Regions from separate parts of the Bacillus sp. ABA4_010 genome, predicted to be linked through region 1. Evidence: riboswitches for the same ligand, from Rfam matches in the RefSeq annotation. Region 1 holds a riboswitch; the other holds the start of a gene.
The links. A riboswitch is a leader RNA that binds a small molecule or an ion and turns the genes downstream of it on or off. The one in region 1 is predicted to bind FMN.
Positions count from the first base shown of each region.

Region 2: it holds a riboswitch for FMN, as region 1 does, so the genes downstream of both, ribD (bifunctional diaminohydroxyphosphoribosylaminopyrimidine deaminase/5-amino-6-(5-phosphoribosylamino)uracil reductase RibD) here and ACXAEO_RS04170 (ECF transporter S component) in region 1, are expected to answer to the same signal.

Region 1 is NZ_JBSWUN010000003.1:577,806-590,382, reverse strand. Features, by position in the region: gene ACXAEO_RS04190 (lysostaphin resistance A-like protein) at 1-115, opposite strand, end outside; gene ACXAEO_RS04185 (RecQ family ATP-dependent DNA helicase) at 122-1,654, opposite strand; gene ACXAEO_RS04180 (YpbB family protein) at 1,797-2,846, opposite strand; gene ACXAEO_RS04175 (ferredoxin) at 3,155-3,403, shown strand; gene ACXAEO_RS04170 (ECF transporter S component) at 3,542-4,117, opposite strand; FMN riboswitch at 4,274-4,410, opposite strand; gene serA (phosphoglycerate dehydrogenase) at 4,625-6,217, shown strand; gene ACXAEO_RS04160 (peptidoglycan DD-metalloendopeptidase family protein) at 6,355-7,065, opposite strand; gene ACXAEO_RS04155 (GerMN domain-containing protein) at 7,169-8,287, opposite strand; gene sigX (RNA polymerase sigma factor SigX) at 8,271-8,819, opposite strand; gene ACXAEO_RS04145 (ATP-binding protein) at 9,105-10,889, opposite strand; gene ACXAEO_RS04140 (response regulator transcription factor) at 10,886-11,602, opposite strand; gene ccsB (c-type cytochrome biogenesis protein CcsB) at 11,987-12,577, opposite strand, start outside.
Region 2 is NZ_JBSWUN010000003.1:2,790,571-2,803,147, reverse strand. Features, by position in the region: gene ACXAEO_RS15120 (YkvI family membrane protein) at 1-346, shown strand, start outside; FMN riboswitch at 914-1,106, shown strand; gene ribD (bifunctional diaminohydroxyphosphoribosylaminopyrimidine deaminase/5-amino-6-(5-phosphoribosylamino)uracil reductase RibD) at 1,361-2,473, shown strand; gene ribE (riboflavin synthase) at 2,454-3,104, shown strand; gene ACXAEO_RS15105 (bifunctional 3,4-dihydroxy-2-butanone-4-phosphate synthase/GTP cyclohydrolase II) at 3,122-4,315, shown strand; gene ribH (6,7-dimethyl-8-ribityllumazine synthase) at 4,372-4,839, shown strand; gene glcT (glucose PTS transporter transcription antiterminator GlcT) at 4,973-5,824, shown strand; gene ptsG (glucose-specific PTS transporter subunit IIBC) at 6,041-8,092, shown strand; gene ACXAEO_RS15085 (phosphocarrier protein HPr) at 8,110-8,376, shown strand; gene ptsP (phosphoenolpyruvate--protein phosphotransferase) at 8,376-10,097, shown strand; gene ACXAEO_RS15075 (LysR family transcriptional regulator) at 10,580-11,482, opposite strand; gene ACXAEO_RS15070 (peptide ABC transporter permease) at 11,795-12,568, shown strand.

The sequences.
Region 1 (12,577 bases):
GCCAAATGCCAAGTCCTAAAGCGACAATGAGTAAAATCCCCTGTGTCATATATAAGTTCAACAACAATTCGCGATCTGTTAAATTTTGAATAAGTTCTTTTTGATTTTTCAGCATATCTTTCTATTCACCTTGACGAAGAAGAGAAGCCAATTCTTCCTTCCAGCCTTTAAATCTCCAATGATGCTCACTTTGTTCCATCGCACCTCCAGCATAATGTTCAAGTTCAATGCCGCATTGATCACAGCAGTTAACCACCTTTTGGTCGAGCGTCTGGCCAAAATAAGCTAAAATCTTTTCACGACGACAGCCTGTCTGTCCCGCGACATGTTTTACAGCCTGAAATTTTTCATATTTCCCCTTCGTTCGTTGAACAGCTACACCTGTAATAGCACGATACAACTTATCGAAGTCAAAGTCCGTATTAACTACCGTTTGGACAATGACACCATTCTTTTCCAAATGATGCCGAATAAAACGCCAATGAACCTCATCGACCCTTGCTGTCTGTAAAAAATATTGTTCCAACAAGGTAAGTTCATTCATCTCACCAGAAGTTTTTGCGAAATTTTTCAAATCGACTAGCACGGATTTGATTACATCAGGATGGGGTAATTCCATCTCCATTAAAGAATACGCTAATTCATCATCATTCTCATGATATAACCAAACGGCAATACTGCCCTGTCCATCACGGCCAGCGCGGCCAACTTCCTGCAAATACGATTCTAGCTGTGTCGGCATATGAAAATGGATGACAAATCGAATATTTGGCTTATCCACTCCCATTCCAAATGCGCTCGTACAACATATCACGTCAAGTTGGTTTTGCAGAAATTGATGCTGAATTAACATGCGCTGATCTTGCTCCATCCCTCCGTGATAATATGCCGTATTATGAATGCCATTTTCCTTTAAAAATAAGCTAAGGGCTTCGCTCCATAACCTGCTTGAACAGTAAATAATCCCTGGCTTTTTCAAAGTCTTGACATATTCTAAAACGAGTTCCTTTTTATGCGTAATGTCATCTGCTTTTTGAATTTGCAGCGCAATATTCGGTCGATCAACAGAATAAACAAGTTTGCGGACATTCGTCAGCTTTAGTTGTGTGATAATATCTTGAAGAACTTCTTCTGTAGCGGTTGCTGTCAATGCCAAGCATGTCGGCTTGTTTAACGCCATCCACACGTCTCCAAGATTTAAATAGTCGAGACGGAAATCATGTCCCCATTGGGAAATACAATGCGCTTCGTCCACTACAAATAGGCCGATGTTTACTTTTTTTAACGCTTCAATAACAAAAGGATTTTGCAAAATTTCCGGCGAGGCATAAATGAACCGGTATTCTCCCAATTGTTGAAGAACTTGCTGTTTATCACTTCTTGATAAAAAGCTATTTAATGCGACTACCCTCTTTTCTCCTTTCGCTTTTAACTGCTGAACTTGATCTTCCATAAGCGAAAGAAGAGGGGACACAACTAGCACAGGTCGATTTTGAACATAGGCTGGCAATTGATAGCATAGTGATTTCCCTGTACCTGTCGGCAGAACCGTTATAACATGCTCTCCCCTTAAGATAGCTTCAATGACTTCTCGTTGTCCTAATCGAAAATGTTTGTGACCAAACCTCTGTCTTAAAATGACTTCAATACTCAAATTGCCACCACCTTTCTCACATGAAACGAACCGGTATTGAAAAGGAAAAATGCCGTTTCGTCATTCTTCCTCAAACAATCTTTTCCATTCCTTCTCATTATACTTCTAACCATGAAAGATGGATAGCAAAGGAATTTAGACTTCAACCAAAATATTTTGCCATGACGACACGAATATGAAAATAGGTAATATGGTCCTCCACTTTCTCTTTAATGCTTTTCAGTTTATTGGTTTCCAGCGTTTTTACTACTGACATAATTTGCTGTTGAATTGGCTTTGGTACATAGTCATCAATAGGAAAATCTGGAACAAATAACGCCAATTCAACAAGGTGATCTTCAATGGTACTTCTTTTCAATCGTCGAATTCTCATCACCTCATCGACTGTTTTCCCCATTTTCAGTAAGTGGGCTGTTTTTGTTGTGGAAGCCGTTAAAGAGATGGTGGAATTCCATTCTGGAATCAGGCTATTTAGTAAAGGAAATGCGCTTGCATCCCCTATAATTTGCTCTAAACACTTATGCAACACACCTAGTTGAACAAAATGTACCCGATGCTCGTCCATTTTATAATGTTCTGCTATTTGCCTTTTCGTAAGGCCCGCTCGTTGAAAGCCGGAAAACTGAAGCAGAAAGATATCTGCATCAATTGAACCAACTTGCTCTAGACAGGCATAAAGTTCTGTATACAGCTGTTTCGCCAATTCTTCCCTTGAACCTTGCCGACGCTTTAAGAAGTGCTTCATCCAACCTTGAACTTTCACATCTTGGGATACAGGAAGGAAATATGGCTCATGATAAACGAGATGGGATAGCGTTTGAATTAATAAATTAAGGCGGATAAAAAATGGCGTACTGATACTCATATACCGCCATCCATCTAAAGAAGGGGGAAACGGAAAACGGCCCAATTGTTCCTGTAAATACACGGTTCCCTCTTCTGTCACAGTCCATTTATCTTGATCTTTTTCTTGTATGAATTCTTTCTTTGCTAGTTGCTGCACATATTGAGAAAACGTATCTTTTTTTACGTGTGGAAAGCTTCTAAACAGAAAAGACAATCCATAAAGCTTCCCATCTTGAATGGTTTGAGCCGATCTCTTCCCTGCCAGTAAGTGATAAACAGCATATGCCGTTCGATCTCCTTTAAAGGCGTTCAGTGCATATAAGATCACTACCGATAAATAGTCCATTCTCTTTTTTCCTCCTTGCTGAACAAGCTGAGGTATTCACTAGAAAGCGTAATCTACCTGTATTTTTAATGAATCATTTCTTTTGATTTTACCAAAAGAAGCGACTCAAGTGTTTTTTCTGCGTTTATTTGTTTTCAATAACGGGTATCAATATAACGAAACGCCTTTCCTTAAGAATCATTATCATTGACTTTTCTATTGAAATGTTACAAAAACAGTTTTAAAATAATACAAGAACATATATTTAGCTCGCTACATCAAACGTTTATATGAATATTCGATGCGCGAATTTTATGGGAGGTCTTGTTATGCCAAAGTACACAATTGTTGACAAAGAAACTTGTATTGCATGTGGTGCATGTGGTGCAGCTGCACCAGATATTTACGATTACGACGATGAAGGCATCGCATTCGTAACTTTAGACGATAACCAAGGAATCGTGGAAGTTCCTGATGTTTTATTAGATGACATGATGGACGCTCAAGAAGGCTGTCCGACTGACTCTATTAAAGTAGCTGACGAATCATTTGACGGTGACGCACTGAAATTCGAATAGTTTTTCGTTTGTAAAAGCGATTCCCTTCAAAAGCGGAATCGCTTTTCTTTTTCGTTATTATTTACTCTTTCTCCTTAAACTTGCGGAAACAAAAAGGGCACAGGATTATCCCCATGCCCTCTCACCACCGAACCGTCATTAGTATGCAGTTTGGTCAGCTATCCATCTTTTCATTTTCGTAAATAGCAATGCAAAAATAACACCTGTTAAAATCCCTTTAATCATATTAAACGGCATAATGCCTGTAACAATCAGTTGTCGAGCATCTTCTCCAGATAAAGCTGGTGCCTGTAAAAACAGTGTATATGCAGGCAGCCATACATAATAATTGGTCACGCTCATTAACAATGTCATAACCATTGTTCCTGCGACAAGTCCCCAAGTCATCCCTTTAGCGGTACGGAACTTACGGAACAAATAAGCAACAGGAAGGATATATAAAAGACCGGCTACAAAATTAGCTAACTGCCCAACAGGCACGCCAGTCATGCTTCCTTGAATCAAATAATGCAAGAAATTTTTAATTGCTTCAACAATGATTCCTGCAACCGGTCCATAAATGATAGCGGCGATTAGTGCAGGTACTTCACTGAAATCAATTTTTAAAAATGGTGGCAAACCTGGAAGCGGAAAATTCAGCATCATCAGCACATACGAAATACTGCTTAGCATCCCCAATGTTACTAATTTTTTTGTGTTGTTCATTCGACTCATCGTTTCTCTCTCCTTTTTTCGATCCATCTCTCGAAAAGAGGATAGGTTCAAAAACATGCCCATAAAAAACTCCCTGCATCTACTAGAATAGATGAGGGAGATTGGAAGCATGCTCAAAGAAACATTCAATATATAGCATTTTTTGAATGTTTGAACCTCCATCTTCTCCCATCCAGACTGTACTGTCGGCTTTGGAATCTCACCAAATCCTGCTGCCAAAAGGCGGCTCGCGGGCTTAAAGCATTATGCTTATCACCGCCGGTCGGGAATCTCACCCTGCCCCGAAGATAGACCATAATATTATTGTCGTACTTGATTATAACTTATCTTGAATTAAAAGTAAACGAAAAACACCTCTTACGGACTATTCGGATCGTTCATGTTCAAAAGTTGAAAGCAATAAAGAGAGATACCTATAAAATTCTAAATGTTTTGTAAATTTTATTGACAGACTTTTTAACCCGTGTTAAATTATCACATATTTCATCGCATAAGGGAGAGGGTACGATGTATCGCATTCTTGTTGCTGATACCATTAGCAGTGAAGGGTTGGCTCCGTTGTTAAATGCTAAGAATATCGAAATCATTCAAAAGAAGACAACCGAAGTGGAGGTTTCTCTTCACACATACGATGCCCTGCTCGTTCGAAGTGCTACTCAAGTAACTGAAACATTGTTACAGAAAATGAAAAATTTAAAAATTGTCGGGCGCGCCGGTGTTGGGGTGGACAATATCGATACTGATGCCGCCACCAAATTAGGCATCGTCGTCATTAATGCTCCAAACGGAAATACAATCTCCACCGCAGAGCATACGTTTGCCATGATGGCAAGTCTTGTTCGTCATATTCCTCAAGCCAATATTTCTGTGAAATCAAGAGAATGGAATCGATCCGCTTTTGTCGGGACAGAACTCTATAACAAACAGCTTGGAATTATCGGATTTGGCCGTATCGGTTCAGAAATTGCGAAGCGAGCAAAAGCATTTGGAATGAAAGTTTGCGTGTTTGATCCATTTCTTACCTCAACGAGAGCGGAAAAGCTCGGAGTAAACCCCGTATCATTAGACGAATTATTAGCCGCAGCAGATATCATCACCGTTCACACACCTCTTACCAAAGAAACAAAAGGTTTGTTGAATCATGAAACACTTGCTAAAACGAAAAAAGGCGTCTATTTATTAAATTGTGCCCGTGGAGGCATCATTGATGAAGAAGCACTCGTCCATTATGTGAAGACGAACCACGTAAAAGGCGCAGCTCTTGACGTATTTGAAACCGAACCGCCAGTCAATCACGAATTACTTCAGCTGAATCAAGTGATTACAACACCTCATCTCGGCGCGTCGACAAAAGAAGCTCAGCTCAATGTAGCAGAAGATGTCGCACTGGAAGTATTGCAATTTCTCGAAGGAAAACCGGTTAGTTCTTCCATTAACTTACCTGCGATTTCAAAAGAAGGATTTGAAAAAGTTTATCCGTTTACGATTCTTACGAAACAAATGGGCTCGATTATCTCACAATGTTTAAGGGAGCCGGTTCAGGAAATAGCTGTTACATATGCCGGAACAGTTGCTGATTTGGAAACAAGCTATATTACCCGAGGAGTATTGGCTGGTTTTTTAAAATCGCGCGTCGACCATCCTGTGAATGAAGTAAATGCTTCCATGATTGCTAAACAACGAGGAATTGCCTTCGGTGAAAAGATTTCCGCTGAAACACATGGATATGCCAATATCATTGAAGTGACGGTTACAGGCGATTACAACTCTTTTACAATTACCGGCACATATGTTGACGGATATGGCCCACGAATCGTCAACCTACAATCGTTTGATATTGATTTTTATCCAGAAGGTCATCTGCTCTACATCCTGCATACAGATCAACCTGGAGTAATCGGAAACGTAGGCAAAGTGCTCGGTGATCATGGCATCAACATTGCCACTATGCAAGTAGGCCGAAAGCAAAAAGGTGGAGAAGCCATTATGATGCTGTCGTTTGACAAACAAGTGGATGATACCATTCTAGCCACTTTACAAAAAATCAGTGATATCGTCCGAGTTCATAAAATTGATTTATCACAGCTAATGGAGAACTGAACCCCTAAAAAGCTGTTAGCAACTCGCAAAGACTTTAGAAAAAATAACTATCTTTCTGTTTCAAGCAAAGTGGACCACTTACGAAAAGCCTTCGTAAATGGTCCACTTTGTTTCCTCTCTCCATTTGCATGAAGTGACTATTTCTTCCCATGAACGACGAGAGTTTGTCCAGCATAAATACGTTCGTTCTTTAAATTATTCCACGCTTTGAGCTGATTTACCGTCACATCATACTCCATAGCAAGCCCCCAAAGAGTTTCTCCTTGTTCAATTATCTTTTCAACTTTCTCTTCAGCAGGACTTTGTTCTATTTGATTAAACACTTCCCTCGTGATCGATTGATCATCAAGATAGGCGTGAAGGTGAGTTGGATCCAGGACCAATAATGGATTTAACGCATTCGTTTTTTCAATATTCCACGCATCTTTATGTACTTCAAAATGAAGGTGCGCCCCCGATGACCTTCCTGTATTTCCTACTTGTCCAATTTCTTGAAGAGCTTGTACTTTTTCTCCTTCAAAAACAAACCGCTTATGCAAATGAGCATAAACGGTTTCATAACCGTTCGTTTGTTTAATAAATATTACGTGTCCATATGTATCAGAAAAGTAAGAACGCGATACGACTCCTTCGTGCACTGCGCGAACTTCCTCACCGATTTCGGCCGCAATATCAATCCCATAATGCTGTTCATTCCGAGAGCCGAATACATCTGTCATCTTTCCTTCAACCGGCCACTCCCAACTCTCCGTCCCTTCCGCTTTTGCCATTTTTCCGCTCACAAATAGCAGTCCTATGCATAACGCCATAATGACCACAACTAAAATACGTCTTACAAAGTCAACCATTTTGTTCCTCCTATGTATGTTTTGTACATACATATACTTTACGCATTTCTGTCATTTTATAGACCTAAAAAATGGAAAGACCTAAAAAGTCTTTCCCTTCTTCTTACTTTTGTTCACTCACGACATTCGGGGCGACAGGAACAACTTGCGGCTCTCTTAATACAATATCTCCTATTTTCCCGGAAATCCCTGCTTCAAATTGAACCGATGAATAGCCAAATTCACGAGCGGTCAACAAGATTGCATGGAGCATATATATATGACTTTGTTCATTGCGAAGCTTTGTCTGTTTTGAAAAACGTATAATCAACCTCGATTTGTTTGACTCAATCTTTTCAATTTCTACATCGGCTGGAATGGAAGCGCGCAGCTCGTATACTTCATTATCTTTTTTCATCGCTTCTACGGCCTCTTCAACAGATGGATAAGATTTTTCCGTCGGAACAAGCAGTAGCGGACGATGTTGCTCCGATTGATAAAGTAAATACCCCTTTTTCAAAAAAGCGTTTAGAGAAAGGGTGGTTAATTCTCCTGCATGTCCCATTATCATGCCTTTTTTACCATTGGTCGTCAGATGGATTTCATCATACGAAAGCCAGCGGAAAGTTTCCGTTAACGAGTGGAGAAACATCCTTTCCGATGCCGAACCATTCCCGTACGGATGATTTTCTTTTACGTCTACGGTTATTTGTGAGGCGCTGTTCGTTACATGCAAATCTTGAATAATATTCCTCTCAAGACCAAGCTTTTCCTCATTTGCCTCACGGGCTACTGCTTGGAGTGTTTGCATAGGCGTTTCCGACTCTCGATTGACGATATACGTTAGCGGAACGACAAACTGGACGTTGCGATTCGGGGCTGCGACTGTCATATAATTTTTCCCTTCTGCCTTTAAAAGCGAAGGTTTCACGGATAGTTCCGGTTTGGCACTTTCTTGCGGCACAGTTGCATTCAACTCATCTTCCAGCGCGAGCTGATTAGAATCCTGCCCTAGCTTTTCTTGCTGTTGAAGCGGCAACATAGGAAGCGTTAATACAATTAAAAGTAAAAGGGCAGCTACCGATGCCAGCCCTGGCAGCATCCAATGTTTAACTGACTTCCTCTCGCTCTTGTTTTTATGCCGCTTCACACATTGATATACTTCTTCCATAGAACGATTATCGTGAATTTTAGGCATCGCGGTAAGCAATTCTTCAACCTGCTTTTCATCCCACTGTCTCATTTTGACTCCCGCCTCCTCTTCTCGATGACAGTTTTATCATTTTTTTCCTCAACGCTTGAATGGCACGATGTTGAGTTGTTTTCACTTTGCTCTCTGTCCAGCCAAGAATTTGCGCTGTTTCGGCAATCGACAGAGAATGAAAATACCGCAAGATGATAACGGCACGCTGATCGATGGTGCATTTGTCCAAACACATATAGATATTTTGAATTTCTTCTTTTTGTACAGCCACTTCTTCTGGAAGCGGCATATTGTCAATTAAAGGTGTTTTATTCCAATCAAATACATTCAGCACTTTTTGCTTCCAACTTTTTTGTTTTCGGAAATGATCAATCGCTGTGTTTCTAGCAATAGAGAACAACCATGTTTTCTCCTGACTTTTCCCTTCAAACTGATCGTGGGATTTTAAGACACGAATATACACTTCCTGTACAAGATCTTCTGCCAGTTCACGATTCCGCACCATATACAACAAGAACTGAAATAAGTCTTGATGGTATTTTTCATAAAACTGCTGAAAGACTGCATCCACGTTTTTCCCTCCCACTCCTCATATATTTTCTTCCGAATGACCATCTTTAAGTCAGGACTAACGGATAAATAAAACAGACCATAAAAGAAAGCTTTCCGCTCTCCAAATATTCGCTCATTCAACTCTCTTCACTCTAATAAATAAGCAATCCAGTCCGATTAATTGTAAAATGGACCGTCAACCCTTTTTCTTGGTTTACATGACGGTCCATTCTACACAAAGAAGCTATAAAAATCCAAACTCTTTCTTTACTTTGTTCAAACGCAGGAACAGCGACTTTCGTTGTTACAATTTATAACTTGTCCCATGCGGCAGACTAATGGAAAAGGTCGTTCCTTCTCCTATTCTGCTATGAACAGAAATCGTTCCTCCGTGAGCCTCTACAATATTTTTGGCAATAGCCAGGCCTAACCCCGTACCTGATTTCCCTCGTGTTCGGGCTTTATCTGCCTTATAGAAGCGTTCAAAAACAAACGGCAAATCTTCCTCAGGTATCCCCGAACCATTATCTTGAACTTTAAATTGCAGTTCTCCTGCTCGAGTTATGACATGTAATAACACTTCACCGCCTTCTTGTGTATGGCGAATCGCATTATCAATTAAATTGGTTAGTACTTGTTCCATCCGATCTGGATCAAATACGTTTTCATCTTCTGTTAACAATTGCTTGTTCAGTTCAACTTTAACTTGACGTTCTTTCGCTAGTCCTTGAAACTTACGAACAATTCGCTCTGAAAAATCCGTAACGGAAATCGTAGTGGCGTAAAGCTGAATATGCCCTGCTTCCATCCGAGCTAAATCTAACAATTCATTAACAAGACGTCCCATGCGAAGTGATTCATCATAAATGACTTTTGCAATTTCTTTCTTCTCTTCATCGGTGCTTGCAATATCATCGACAATGGCTTCACTATATCCTTGCAGCATTGCAATAGGGGTACGCAATTCATGCGAGACGTTGGCAATGAAATCTTTGCGTAATTTATCAAGTCGTCTTTCTTCTGTCATATCGCGCACAACTGCTACGGCTCCTCGGATGGTCGTCTGATTATACAAAGGGGACATTAAAATGACCCACGTACGCCCTTGAATGGTAATTTCAATGCTCTGCTCTTCTTCAGATGAAACCACTTGCTGAAAAAGATGACGGACATTCACAGGCAGTTCATGTTGCTCTTGCTCATTTTGTTCATAGCTCGCCGCCTGTAAAAAACGTTCTGCTGGAGGATTTGTAATTAAAATCGAACCATCACGGCTCAATGTAATGACTCCGTCTGCCATACTGCTCAAAATATTGGCCAAATGTTCTTTCTCTTGGCTCAGTGCGTTAATATTATACTTTAACTGCCTGCCCATTTGATTGAAGGCAATGGCTAACTCACCAATTTCATCGTGCGTTAAAATGGGAACTTTCGTATCAAACTTCCCTTTCGCTACTTCAAAAGCAGCTTGCCTCATCTTACGCAAAGGGGCGGTAATTCTTGTAGAAAGGAAAAAAGCAAAAATCGTCGTTAAAACAATTGCAATCCCAGCAGCGAGAAAGATGAATTTTGTCGTATGCTTCGACGGCTCTGTAATTGAAGAGAGAGATTGGTATAAATAAACAGCCCCACTTTCTCCCTCTAACGATAGTGGAACGCCGACGATGTAAACAAGATGGTTCGTCCCCTCCATATTGCCTTCGCCAAGATATGTTTTCTTTTGCACTTTGCTTCCTGATTGAAGCACACTTTTTAACTGTTCGTCTTTTTTCAACAACTCAGCTAAAATGGCTTCTTCACTTTCACTGACATTCATAAAATCTGGTTGTTCATTTGGACTTCTGACAATAACAAGACTTGAATCATCCATTAACTCACCGACGATTGACATTCCCATTTCACCAGATTCCGTCCACTCCAAAATATGAGAGATTTTAACCGCCCTACCTGTCAGCTCTTTTTCCGCTTCATTGACATGGTAATTTTCAAAAAACTCCAGCAGCAAAATCGTCAACGTAAATAATACGAACGAAACCAACAATAAAATTGTAAACCAAAGTTTAACTACAACACTTCGCCAAAACATCATTCATTGCCAACCTCGAATTTATACCCCACTCCCCATACCGTCACAATCATTTTAGCGGCTTCTGGCGACACTCGATTTAACTTTTCACGCAGACGCTTTACATGTGTGTCAACTGTACGTAAATCTCCGAAAAAGTCATAGTGCCATACTTCACGAAGCAACTGCTCCCGATCGTACACTTTGTCAGGTGTTTTAGCGAGGAAACATAAAAGCTCGTACTCTTTCGGAGTTAAGCTCACTTCTTCTCCGTCAGCCGTCACACGATGTGCATCATTATCAATTGTCAAATGTGGGAAAACAATTAAATCTTTAGCGCTTGGCTCTGTTTGCAAATAAGTTGTTGGGGAAGATCTTCTCAACAGTGCTTTTACACGCAAGACGACTTCACGCGGACTAAATGGCTTTACGATATAATCGTCTGTTCCCGCTTCAAATCCTTGCACACGGTTAATTTCTTCTCCTTTTGCTGTGAGCATAATAATCGGGGTTGCCTTTTTTTCTCGAAGCTCTTTACACACTTCAATTCCGTCTTTTCCAGGCATCATCAAATCAAGCAAAATTAAATCGTAGTGATTCGCTAAAGCCTTCTCCAGCGCTTCCTCTCCGTCTTCCGCTTCTTCAATCATATAATTTTCCTTCTCTAAGTACATCTTGAGCAATCGTCTAATTCTTTCTTCATCGTCAACAACTAAAATCTTCACTTCGTTTTGCATCGTTTCATTGCTCCTTCTATATGAAAATTCTCTTTTTCACTTCATTCATACAAACCTTTAAGACAGCAAGGCTATCCTTTTTTCAACATTTCTAACTTAATTATAGTTTACAGAAAATAAATTTCGATATCTAGGTCGATTGAATAAATTCTCCCGATTTGCTTTTACTGTTTCCCCAATCAACATTCCTCATTATTTGAAAACCAGCGCTTTTATGTATAGAGGAAACTTCCATCGGCGGGAACCTCCTCCACTTACACTTTTCCATTCACTCTATGTTTTAACGTGGAGGCTTTACTGTGCCCGTTAGCGCGAGATAAAAAAGGGGACCTTTTCGCCTATCGCTGCTTAACGAAATAAACGGAAAGATCCACCTTGATTTATCTATGCGTACGAATGTAAACCAGCAATGACGAGATTCACGGCCACTAAATTAAACATAATAATGGCAAACCCGACAACGGCCAACCATGCCGATTTTTCACCGTGCCAGCCTTTTGATAAACGTAAATGTAAAAAAGCGGCATAAAACAACCACGTAATAAGAGCCCATACCTCTTTTGGATCCCAGCCCCAAAATCTTGTCCAGGCAATCTGTGCCCAAATCATCGCAAAGATAAGTGCTCCTAATGTAAATACAGGGAAGCCGATCGCAACAGATCGATAGCCAATTTCATCAAGCAAATCAAGATTCGTATTTTTCACGAGAGGCTGAAGAGCAGCTCCAATTCGTTTTCTTAATAGAAGACGGATCATACCATATAAAAGCAGGCCCATTCCTAGAGACCAAATTAACGTGTTCAGCTTTTCTGCATTAATGACAGCCGGCATCTCAATGAGTGGCTCCAACTTACCAGCGGTTTGGAGTTCACTTTCATGTAGGCCGATTAAAGCCGGCATATGATAAACCTCTTCTACTTGCTGCTCACTTTTATTCACCCATTGGAACGATGCTTCATAATCCATCGCCTTAAA
Region 2 (12,577 bases), 2.2 Mb from region 1:
GATGATAGCTGCCCATCTAGCTTTATCCAATTTGCCTTATACGTTCAAATTAGATATTCCAATGAGTGAAATTATTAAAAATGTAGGGTTGTGGGTTAATTGGTTGTTTTTAATTGTCATTTACGGTGAAATTTTTACGACTCTTATCGGCAATGTATTTGGAGTAGCGAGACAACTTCAAACAATTATTCCAATCCGTGAGAGTACGTGGATTATGATTATTTTAGGGCTTTGCTTTATTGTTGCTCAGATTGGATATGGATCATTGCTGACAGCGCTATATCCACTTTTCGGTTATATAGGATTAGTCTTTATTTTCATGCTTTCGTTGAAAAAAGTAAGATAATTCCTAGTGATGTGCTAACGATGTGAAACAAAGAAGAGAGGGGTGCCTGAAAAGAACTAATTTTTCAGGCACCTCTTTCTATAAATAATAATAGCCGCCTCTTGAGAAGGTAGAGGATATTCTTTGTCTGTTCATTTTAATGAGTTGTTATTGTTTTATTTTATTGGCCATCTCAATTGCTCGATTTGTTTGGGTTGCTGCTTCATCAAGCACTTCCTGTGGGTTCCCACCTTGGTACAGCTTTTCAAGCGCTGTTACGATATGTTGGCGTGACTAGGGAAAAAACAGATAGGAAAAGGTGAAGGATAAGGATGATAAAATCTCAAAATGTCAAAATATAGTTAAGAATATTTCTTGTTTGTAAACTGTTTCAAGATTCAAAACAGATAAGATTCGAAAGGATGAAGGAGCTATTTTATTGGATGAAAAGGCGTTCGCAGTGAAGGAGTATAGGTCTTGAATAAATTTTCAGAGGTTTGCTATCCGCTTAGGTCTAGAAAATTTGATAAACAAATTTCGTGCTTTTTTATTTTGTATCTGTTAAACTATGTTCAAACTTCATAAGTTTATATCCTTCGGGGTCGGGTGAAATTCCCAACCGGCGGTGATAAAACGGAAACGTTTTTAAGCCCGTGACCCGTTTATAGAAAAAGGATGGTATGTTGGTATACCATCTGAGCTTGTTTAAGCAGGCGATGTAAACGGTGGATTCAGTGAAAATCTGGAGCCGACAGTATAGTCTGGATGGGAGAAGGATCAGAGTGGCGCGTAACAGCCTTTTTAACTTTTTACGAAAGTGAGAAGTTTCTTTGTGATACCATCAATTAGATGAAAATACAAAGGGATTTTTCGTTTTATGTAAAAAAGATAGGTGTTACATGCTTGATTTATCATGTCTTTAAATCGATTGGCATGATCAGCTGATTCATCTCAATCAACCCCTGAAGCTATAGCGTCAGGGGTTTTTTATATATTTGAACGGATTATCATAAAATATGATTGGAAGTGATCATTTTGAACGATAGCAATTATATGGAACTCGCTATTCGATTAGCCGAAGCCACAACAGGGCAGACGAGCCCAAACCCTGTTGTCGGAGCTGTGGTGGTTAAAAATGGTGAAGTTGTAGGGATGGGGGCACATTTGCGTGCAGGAGAAGGACACGCGGAAGTTCATGCCTTGCAGATGGCAGGAGACCGGGCAGAAGGGGCTACCATTTATGTGACCCTCGAACCGTGTGCGCATCATGGGAAAACCCCGCCTTGTGCCGATTTAATTGTTGAAAGAGGTATCAAACGGGTTGTAATAGCTTCACTTGATCCGAATCCGCTTGTAGCAGGAAAAGGTATCAGCAGAATGCAGGCAGCTGGCATTTTAGTTGAGACGGGAATACTGAAGGAAAAAGCAGATGCATTAAACAAAGTGTTCTTTCATTACCTTCACACGAAAACCCCGTATGTGACGTTAAAAACAGCAAGCAGTCTTGATGGAAAGACAGCGACCGTGACGGGTGACAGTAAATGGATTACAGGCGAAGAAGCAAGATTGGATGTACATATGCTCCGTCATCATCATGACGCTATTTTAGTGGGAGTACAGACAGTTATCGCCGATAACCCGAGTTTGACGACACGCCTTCCAGGTGGAGGCAAATCACCGGTGCGAATCGTACTTGATACGCATTTGCGTATTCCAGAAGACGCTATATTGCTGCATGACGAACAGTGTGAGACGTGGATTGTTACAGGGAAACAAATTGATGAGGAAAAAGCGAATCGTCTTCGCCGTTCTCATGTGAACATTTTTTCTCTTTCTAGTGATGTAATTCTTATTGTTGAATTACTGAAACTTCTTGGGGAAAAAGGGATTACGTCAGTTTTAGTAGAAGGCGGAGCTTCTGTTCATGGAAGCTTTTTGCAAGCAGGGTGCTTTAACGAAATTGTTTCTTATGTAGCACCAAAACTCATTGGAGGTGCGAATGCCCCTTCGTTATTTGGAGGAGAAGGCATTCAAAAAATAGCAGAAGCTGTTCAATTAAAAATTCACTCGGTTGAACAAATCGGCCCTGACTTGAAAATAACGGCTCGGCCTGAGGAAGGTGAAAAAGGTGTTTACTGGAATCATTGAAGAAATCGGAAGTATCCAATCGATTCAAAAAGGAACAGATGCTATTGAAATCTCGATTCATGCCGCCCGGATTTTAGAAGATGTAAAACTCGGAGACAGCATTGCGGTGAATGGTGTTTGTCTAACGGTCACTTCTTTTGACCATCAACAATTTACAGTGGATGTTATGCCTGAGACGATTGCGGCAACCACATTAAAAACTTTAAAGCGCGGTGAACGTGTCAATCTTGAACGTGCAATGGCAGCTAACGGTCGTTTTGGGGGACATTTTGTCAGTGGCCATGTAGATGGGGTGGGTAAAATTGTCAGAAAATCCCCAAAGGGAAATGCGGTTTATTATGAGATTGAAGCAGCCCCGGAATTGACAAAGTTGATGATTCTTAAAGGCTCTGTTGCTGTAGATGGAACTAGCTTAACGATTTTTGGCACAGGAAACGGTATGTTTACGATTTCGCTCATCCCCCATACATCCTCTCACACCATTTTAGGAGAGAAAACATCTGGGGATACGGTCAATCTTGAATGCGATATGCTGGCAAAATATATAAAAAACATGATGGAAAAAGAAGCAGAACCGATTAGTGGTTCTGTCAATTATAATTTGCTTCGCGACCATGGGTTCACAAACTAAAAGAAGGAGTGTGTACGATGTTTCATCCTGTTGAAGAGGCAATTGAAGAATTAAAAAAGGGAAACGTCATTATCGTTTGTGATGATGAAGACCGCGAGAACGAAGGAGATTTTGTGGCATTAGCCGAAAATGTAACGCCTGAAACTATTAACTTTATGGCATCTTATGGAAAAGGACTTATTTGCACACCAATCTCAGAAGAGCTGGCCAAGTCATTAAGGTTAGAGCCGATGGTCGTCCATAATACGGATCATCATGAAACGGCGTTTACAGTCAGTGTGGATTACAAAACAACGACGACAGGCATTAGTGCCTTTGAACGGGCAGATACGATTGGCGCGTTATTAAACGAAGAATCAAAACCATCGGACTTTCGCCGGCCTGGTCATGTGTTTCCTCTCATTGCAAAAAAAGGTGGGGTATTGAGACGGGCTGGACATACAGAGGCGGCAATTGATTTGGCTGTTTTAGCAGGATCACAGCCTGCAGGAGTCATTTGCGAAATTATGAAAGAAGATGGAACAATGGCGCGGGTGCCAGATTTAGTGAAAATAGCGGATGAACTAAATTTAAAAATGATTACCATTAAAGACTTGATTGCTTATCGTAGAAAACATGAACAGTTAGTAAAACGCGAGGTGGAAATTCAGCTTCCAACAGCGTTTGGTCATTTTCGTACAGTAGGTTATTCAAACGTTCTGGATAACTGCGATCATATTGCGCTTGTCAAAGGAGAAATTTCACCGAACGAGCCTGTACTTGTACGTGTGCATTCGGAGTGTTTAACAGGTGATGTGTTCGGCTCACACCGCTGTGATTGCGGCCCACAGCTGCATGCAGCTCTTACGCAAATTGAGCAGGCAGGCAATGGTGTCTTGTTGTATATGCGTCAAGAAGGAAGAGGCATTGGTCTTTTAAACAAACTGAAAGCTTATAAACTTCAAGAAGAGGGCTATGATACAGTAGAAGCAAATGAGAAGCTAGGCTTTGGAGCCGACTTGCGCGACTATGGAATCGGTGCGCAAATGCTGAAAGACCTTGGAGTGAAAAAGATGAAATTATTAACGAACAATCCTCGTAAAATTGCCGGTCTGGAAGGTTATGATTTAGAGATTACCGAGCGAGTTCCGTTGCAGATGCCAGTATTAAAGGACAATGAGCGCTACTTGCAGACGAAAGTGGAGAAGCTTGGACATTTGCTTCGTTTTTAATATTAAAATCTAGAAAATAAGTGACATAAATGAATATATATCAGGAGGAATCAATCATGGGAAAAGTATTTGAAGGACATTTAGTAGGAACAGGACTTAAAGTAGGAATTGTGGTAGGTCGTTTTAATGAATTCATTACAAGTAAGCTTTTGAGTGGGGCGCTAGATGGATTAAAGCGTCATGGTGTTGAAGAAGGCCAAGTTGATGTAGCGTGGGTACCAGGTGTCTTTGAAATTCCGCTTATCGCGAAAAAAATGGCTGAAACAAAGAAATATGACGCTATCATCACGCTCGGAACCGTTATTCGAGGTGCAACAACTCATTATGATTATGTATGTAATGAAGTGGCTAAAGGTGTCGCTTCGCAAAGTCTATCAACGGGAACACCGATTATCTTTGGTGTACTGACAACAGAAAACATTGAACAAGCCATTGAGCGAGCAGGAACAAAAGCAGGTAACAAAGGTTGGGAAGCAGCAGCGTCTGCTATCGAGATGGCAAATTTGACAAAAGCGCTAAACTAATACAGTAAAAAATACCATCTCTTCTTTTTTCTAAAAACGTTATCATTTCCATTGACTCAAAAACTTTTTCTTATTAAGATGTAAGGACGAGTAACGAGTAGTGACAAGTGAAAAATAGGGGAGTGAAGGATTCGTGCAAGGGTCCTTTGTCGTAAAAAAAGCATTAAATAATAATGTATTAATTGCGTCAAATAATGAGTATAATGAGGTTGTCTTAATCGGAAAAGGTATTGGCTTTGGAAAGAAAAAAGGCGATGATATTACAGCGGAAGCTGTGGAAAAACTGTTCTTACTGAAGAGTGAACAAGAACAAGAACAATATAAACAGCTTCTCAATCATATTGACGAACGGTTTGTTGGGCTGATGAACGATGTGATTTCTCATATCCAGCAGCGAGTGGATGCACCGCTTAATGAGCATATTCATGTTGCGTTGACCGACCATATTTATTTTGCTGTTAAGCGCATCCAACAAGGAATGGGATTAAAAAATCCGTTTTTACTGGAAACGAGAGCACTATATCCAAATGAGTATAACATTGCTTCAGAGGCAGTGGAGTTAATGAAGCAAAAGTTAGGGATAGACTTGCCAGAAGGTGAAGTTGGTTTTATTGCTCTTCACATTCATAGCGCATTGACATCGAAGCATATTTCAGAAGTAAACAAGCATTCGCAGCTCATTCATACAATTATTGATATGATTGAACACACGTTCAAGATAGAAATTGATCGTGAGTCTATTCACTATATGCGCCTCATACGTCATCTGCATTTTGCGATTGAACGTATTAAAGCAGGAGAAAAAGTGGAAGAACCAGAAAAAATAACTTTACTCTTGAAAGAAGAATATCCTTTATGCTACAATTTGTCTTGGAAAATCATAAAGGTGATGCAGCAAGTGTTGCAGTTACCAGTTTACGATGCAGAAGCCGTTTATTTAACGATGCACCTGCAGCGATTGGTGAACAAAACTGAATTAGCATAATTCATTTTGATACGTGTTACTGATTCGATCAGGCATGAGTAGAGAAGTGAAACAGCGATAACTAACTAAGGGGATTCTATATCCTTTTTCAGTTGTCGTCTTGTTTCCTTCTTTATTCATGCCTTTTTGTTTTTCAAAAAGAAAGCGTTTGATAAAGATATACGTATCAATTCATTCACTTGTTGCACACTACAAATAAAAGAGGAGGTACACCCAATGTTTAAAAAACTTTTTGGTGTATTACAAAAAGTAGGGAAAGCGTTAATGCTTCCAGTAGCCATTTTACCAGCAGCAGGGATTTTACTTGGTGTAGGTACAGCACTTCAAAACCCTACTTTATTAGAGCGTGTTCCGGCTCTAAATGCAGAGTGGTTCCAGCTTGTAGCTAACGTATTGGCACAGGCGGGAGATGTTATTTTTGGTAACTTGTCTCTATTATTTGCGGTCGGTGTTGCCGTTGGTTTAGCAGGAGGAGACGGAGTTGCAGGTATCGCTGCCATTGTTGGTTACTTAATTATGAATAAGACAATGAGTACGATTTTAATGGCAACAGGTCAATTAGATCCAGCAATGATCGGACAAGATCCGGCATTTGCCAGCATTTTAGGAATTCCAACACTTCAAACGGGCGTGTTCGGCGGTATTATCGTCGGTGTGTTAGCGGCGTCCATGTATAACCGTTATTTCAATATTGAATTGCCTTCATATTTAGGATTCTTTGCAGGGAAACGTTTCGTACCTATTATTACAGGGGTATCAGCTATTATTCTTGGTGTAGTATTAATCTTTGTTTGGCCGCCAATTCAAGATGGATTGAATGCCTTTTCAAAGAACATGATTGATGCGAACCCAACGATTTCTGCGTTCATCTTCGGATTGATTGAACGTTCTTTAATTCCGTTCGGTCTTCACCATATTTTCTATTCACCGTTCTGGTTTGAGTTTGGTGAATACGTGAACCAAGCAGGAGAAGTAGTACGAGGAGATCAAAAAATCTTCTTTGCTCAATTAAAAGATGGTGTTGAATTAACTGCAGGTACGTTCATGACAGGAAAATTCCCATTCATGATGTTTGGTTTACCGGCAGCAGCACTTGCAATGTATCATGAAGCACGTCCTGAAAACAAAAAATATGTAGCAGGGATCATGGGATCAGCTGCCTTAACTTCTTTCTTAACAGGTATTACAGAGCCAATCGAGTTCACATTCTTATTCGTAGCTCCAATTTTATTCGCAATTCATGCGGTATTTGCTGGTCTTTCTTTCATGATCATGCAATTATTAAATGTAAAAATCGGAATGACATTCTCTGGTGGTGTCATCGATTACTTCTTATTCGGGATTTTACAAAACCGTACAGACTGGTGGCTAGTCATTCCAGTTGGATTAGTGTTATCCGTTGTTTATTACTTTGGTTTCCGTTTTGCTATCCGCAAATTCAACTTGAAAACGCCTGGTCGTGAAGATAAAACGGACGATGAGTCAACAGGTGTGGTTGAAGCAGGAGAGCTTCCAAGTAATGTATTAGCAGCGCTTGGCGGACAAGAAAACATTTCACATTTAGATGCTTGTATTACACGCTTACGTGTATCTGTAAACGATGCGAAAAACGTTGATAAAGATCGTTTGAAAAAACTTGGTGCTTCAGGTGTTCTAGAAGTAGGGAATAACATCCAAGCTATCTTCGGTCCGAAATCAGATACATTAAAAGGACAAATTAAAGACATTATGGAAGGGCGTACACCGGTTGCAGCGAAAGAGCCTAAAGCGGTTGAGAAAGAAGTAATTACGCCTGCATCAATGAGTGGAAATGGCGATGAGCTTGTTTCTCCAATTAAAGGCGAAATTGTCCCTCTTTCTGAAGTGCCAGATCAAGTCTTTTCACAAAAATTAATGGGAGACGGGTTTGCCATTATGCCATCTGAAGGCACAGTAGTTGCACCAGCTGATGGAAAAATAGTAAACTTATTTCCGACGAAGCATGCCATTGGAATTGAAACGACAAACGGACGTGAAATTTTAGTTCACTTTGGTATTGATACTGTTAACTTAAAAGGAGAAGGCTTTGAGGCACTTGTTACTCAAGGTGATGAAGTGAAAAAAGGACAGCCGTTATTGAAGGTTGATTTAGACTTTGTGAAAAACAATGCACCTTCTGTAATTACACCAATTATTTTCACAAACCTTCAAGCTGATGAGAAAGTTAACATTGTAAAGAAAGGTCAAGTTGACCTTCAAGAAGAAAATATCGTAAACATTTCTAAGTAAAAAGGAGAATGAAAATCATGGCAGAAAAACAATTTACAGTAGTAGCAGATTCAGGAATCCACGCGCGTCCAGCGACAACTTTAGTACAAGCAGCAAGCAAATTTGATGCAGATGTTAACTTAGAGTACAACGGTAAAACTGTTAACTTAAAATCTATCATGGGTGTTATGTCTTTAGGAATTCCAAAAGATGCAGTCATTAAAATTGTTGCTGAAGGATCTGACGCACAAGAGGCTGTTGCTGCTTTAGCAGAAACAATGAAAAAAGAAGGTCTAGCTGAATAATGGCCAAAGAAATTTTAGGCATTGCCGCGTCAAGCGGCATTGCTATTGCTAAAGCATTTCGTCTTGAACACCCAGATTTAACCGTTGAAAAAACAGCTGTCGCTGATATTGAGGCAGAAATTGCACGTTTTGAACAAGCGCTTGCAAAATCGACATCAGAACTTGAAGTGATTAAAGAACATGCGCGTAAAGAGCTTGGCGAAGATAAAGCTGATATTTTCGCAGCGCATCTTCTTGTTTTAAGCGATCCGGAGCTTATTAATCCGATTAAAGATAAAATTAAAACGGACCAAGTGAATGCTGAGTTTGCGTTAAATGAAGTCGCGACGATGTTTATTCAAATGTTCGAATCTATGGATAATGAATATATGAAAGAGCGTGCAGCCGACATTCGCGACGTTACGAAGCGTGTACTTGCTCACCTTCTTGGTGTGACTATTGCGAACCCAAGCATGATTTCAGAAGAAGTTATCATCATCGCAGAAGACTTAACACCTTCTGATACAGCCCAGTTAAACCGTCAATATGTTAAAGGCTTTACAACCGACATCGGCGGCCGTACGTCTCACTCGGCAATTATGGCACGTTCGATGGAAATTCCAGCTGTTGTTGGAGCGAAAACGGTCACAGCTGACATTGCCAACGGTGTGCTTGTCATTGTTGATGGATTAGACGGTCAAGTTATCGTCGACCCAACACCGGAAACGGTTCAAGCTTACGAAGAGAAAAAAGCCGCTTACGAAGCACAAAAAGCAGAGTGGGCGAAGCTTGTGAATGAACAAACCGTTTCAGCGGACCATCACCATGTGGAGTTAGCGGCAAATATCGGAACACCAGATGACGTCAAAGGTGTGCTTGAAAACGGCGGGGAAGGTGTCGGGTTATACCGTACAGAATTCCTTTACATGGGCCGTGACACGCTTCCGACGGAAGAAGAGCAATTTGATGCTTACAAAACCGTATTAGAGCGTATGGAAGGCAAACCAGTCGTTGTCCGTACATTAGATATCGGTGGAGATAAAGAGCTTCCGTACTTAGATCTTCCGAAAGAAATGAACCCATTCTTAGGGTTCCGTGCTATCCGTCTATGTTTAGAAATGCAAGATATGTTCCGTACACAGCTTCGTGCGTTATTATGTGCTAGCACATACGGCAACTTAAAAATTATGTTCCCAATGATTGCGACGCTTGATGAATTCCGCCAAGCAAAAGCAATCTTAATGGAAGAAAAAGCAAAACTTCAAGCAGAAGGTGTAGCGGTTTCCGAGGAAATTGAAGTGGGAATGATGGTTGAAATTCCTTCTTCGGCGGTCATTGCTGATTTGTTCGCTAAAGAAGTAGATTTCTTCTCAATCGGAACAAATGATTTAATTCAATATACATTGGCGGCTGACCGCATGAACGAACGCGTGTCTTATTTATATCAGCCGTATAATCCGGCGATTCTTCGCCTCATTAAAATGGTCATCGACGCGGCTCATAAAGAAGGCAAATGGGCTGGAATGTGCGGCGAGATGGCTGGCGATGAAATCGCTGTTCCAATCCTTTTAGGACTTGGACTAGACGAGTTCTCCATGAGTGCAACATCGATTTTAAAAGCACGTTCTCAAATCCGTCACTTATCAAAAGCGGAAATTGAACAGCATGTAGAGACCATTCTTTCGATGAATACAACGGAAGAAGTTAGCACATTTGTGAAAGAAAAGTTTCATATTAGTTAATAAAAAATTCCGCAATGAAAGTTGCGGAATTTTTTTATTAACAGGGAAAGCCGCCTTGCATGGGACAAGGCGGCTTTCTTTGGGAGAAAAGAGTAACATGAGATTGTACAATGGGTTTGGAAATCATGAATTCATCGTATAACATTTACATTACAGGATGAATCTTACAATTATTAGTTTATCGGAGATGAACCTTTTCGTAAAATACATAATAGTTATAATTACTATGCAAGAAAGCTATATAAATTGATTTAGAACATTCGGCATGACCAAAGAGCGGTCATGCCAAATGTTCTAGACTTAAGCGGCTGTCACCCCCTTTACGGGGTTGGTGCCATCCGCATAGGTGAACCTTTGCGGGCCCATTCAAGTGGTCTGAATAACCATTGTAAATGTTCTTGAATCAGATGAAGATGTGTCGAGCTATTAAGTAGAATATATATAAGTAAAAGCGAATATGAAATGAGAAAAGCGTCCTTATTTTAAATAGAATTTTTTTTCGCGCTTCCAATAAAATTGGATTGTAAATGATCTAAAAAAGCTTTTGTAGCAATCGAGATGTAGCGGTCTTTTTTTAGAATGAGTCCAAGTTCCCAAGGGATGATACCATCAAGGTTCACAATACTTACATGATTGAGATTCAATTTCTGACAAATGGATTCTGGAAAGAGTGCAATTCCTAGGTTGGCTGCAACCATTTCTCCGATAAAGTCCCACTGGGAGCTCATATAGGCAATTTTAGGTTGGAATCCTGCGCGTACACATTCATTATAAATAATGTCGTGCATGGAGAAATCTTCGTGAAACATAATGAACGGCTCATGCTTCAACTCAATTAATGAAATAAACTCCCGGTTTGAAAATGAATGCTTTTTTGGTACGACAACTTGCAATTTTTCTTTTGCAAATGGAATAGAGTCAAATTTCGTTTCATTTACAGGAAGGAGAACAACTCCTACATCGACTTCTCCTTGTTCAACAATTCGCTCCATTTTTTTAGCTCCGAATTCAATCATTTGAATGTGAATGTGAGGATAAGAGTCGCGAAATGATTTCATAATTGGTGGAAAAAATAGTGTCCCGATAATAGGGGGGATGCCGAATTTAATGAGTCCTCTTTTTAAGTTCATTAAATCATAGAGAGAGTTGGATAAATCATTAAGAGAACGAAGCACTGTCTCGGCTTGTTGAAAGACAATTTCTCCAGCGTCTGTCAGCTGAATTCTTTTTCCCGATCTGTCAATAAGTTGAATCCCAACTTCATCTTCTAAAGATTTCACCATTTTGCTCAATGAAGGCTGTGAAATATGTAATACTTCTGATGCTTTTGTAAAGCTATTTTGTTTTGCGACTTCATAAAAATATTGAAGTTGACGGACGTCCATGTATATCTCCTTTCAAACGAGTGAATCTAAGTTCCATAACTAATAAAGAATATTATAACGATTTTTGAAAGAGATGTCATGATTAGGGAAGGTAGGCATTAAGTGATTATAGAAAAAAGAAAGAGAGGGAAACACTTTTACTTTTAATTGATTAACGATATAATAAAGAAAACTTCCGTCCGTGGAGGTTTTTCTTTATCCTGAGCCTATGAATGTCTTTAAGGTATTATAAGCTTTGGAAGGAAGATTTCTTCATCTGTTGGTACTGGATGAAGAAATCATAGTGAACATCATGTAAGGTGGTTAGAACGGTTGGGCAAAACAGACGGCGTACGCGATCTTATTTATATAAATGGCAACATAACTGAAAAATGCTTTATTACATATGGAATTGAGTTTAAAGAATTCATTTCTTCGCTCCCTTCTTCCATTCCGAATATTGTATTGTTGAAACATCAGTATGACGAAAGTGACTTCCACTTCGGAACACTTCTCGATTACATAGAAGGGGAACAAATTTATAAATTAGCCCAAGATTATGTATACGGTTACGGGAATTTTTGTTGGATTGACGTAGAGGATATTGCATTACTAGATCTTTTAGAACCAAATGACTTGGCCGCTTTGCTGTACTTAGGGCATTATCATAAACCATTGAACAGTCAGTTCAATAATAAACTGAACAATCAATTTGTTTATCTCGCCCATGATGATGGCTGGTTTAATAAAACGTATTACAAAGATATATATGATATGAAGCATTTAATGAGCCGAATTGTACCATTAAAAATCTTTTCGTTAAATCAAAAGCGATTTTCTTTGTTACGTAAAAAACCCGAATATCCGCCTCTCCCTCTTGTGTTAGTCAATACATTGTTAACTTTGACAAATGACGGGCTGCTCATTGATTTTAGACACATGCTTCATACGCGTAAAGATATACAAATTCCTGTTTATACAATCGGTCAGTTCGTCGATATGGATGAAATGTATAACGATTTAGAAGAGCATACAAAAATGAGCAAATTACGGGCCAATCTTATTTTAAATAAAAAAGATTTAGAGTGGAGTTTAATTGAAAGCTAAGAGCAACTG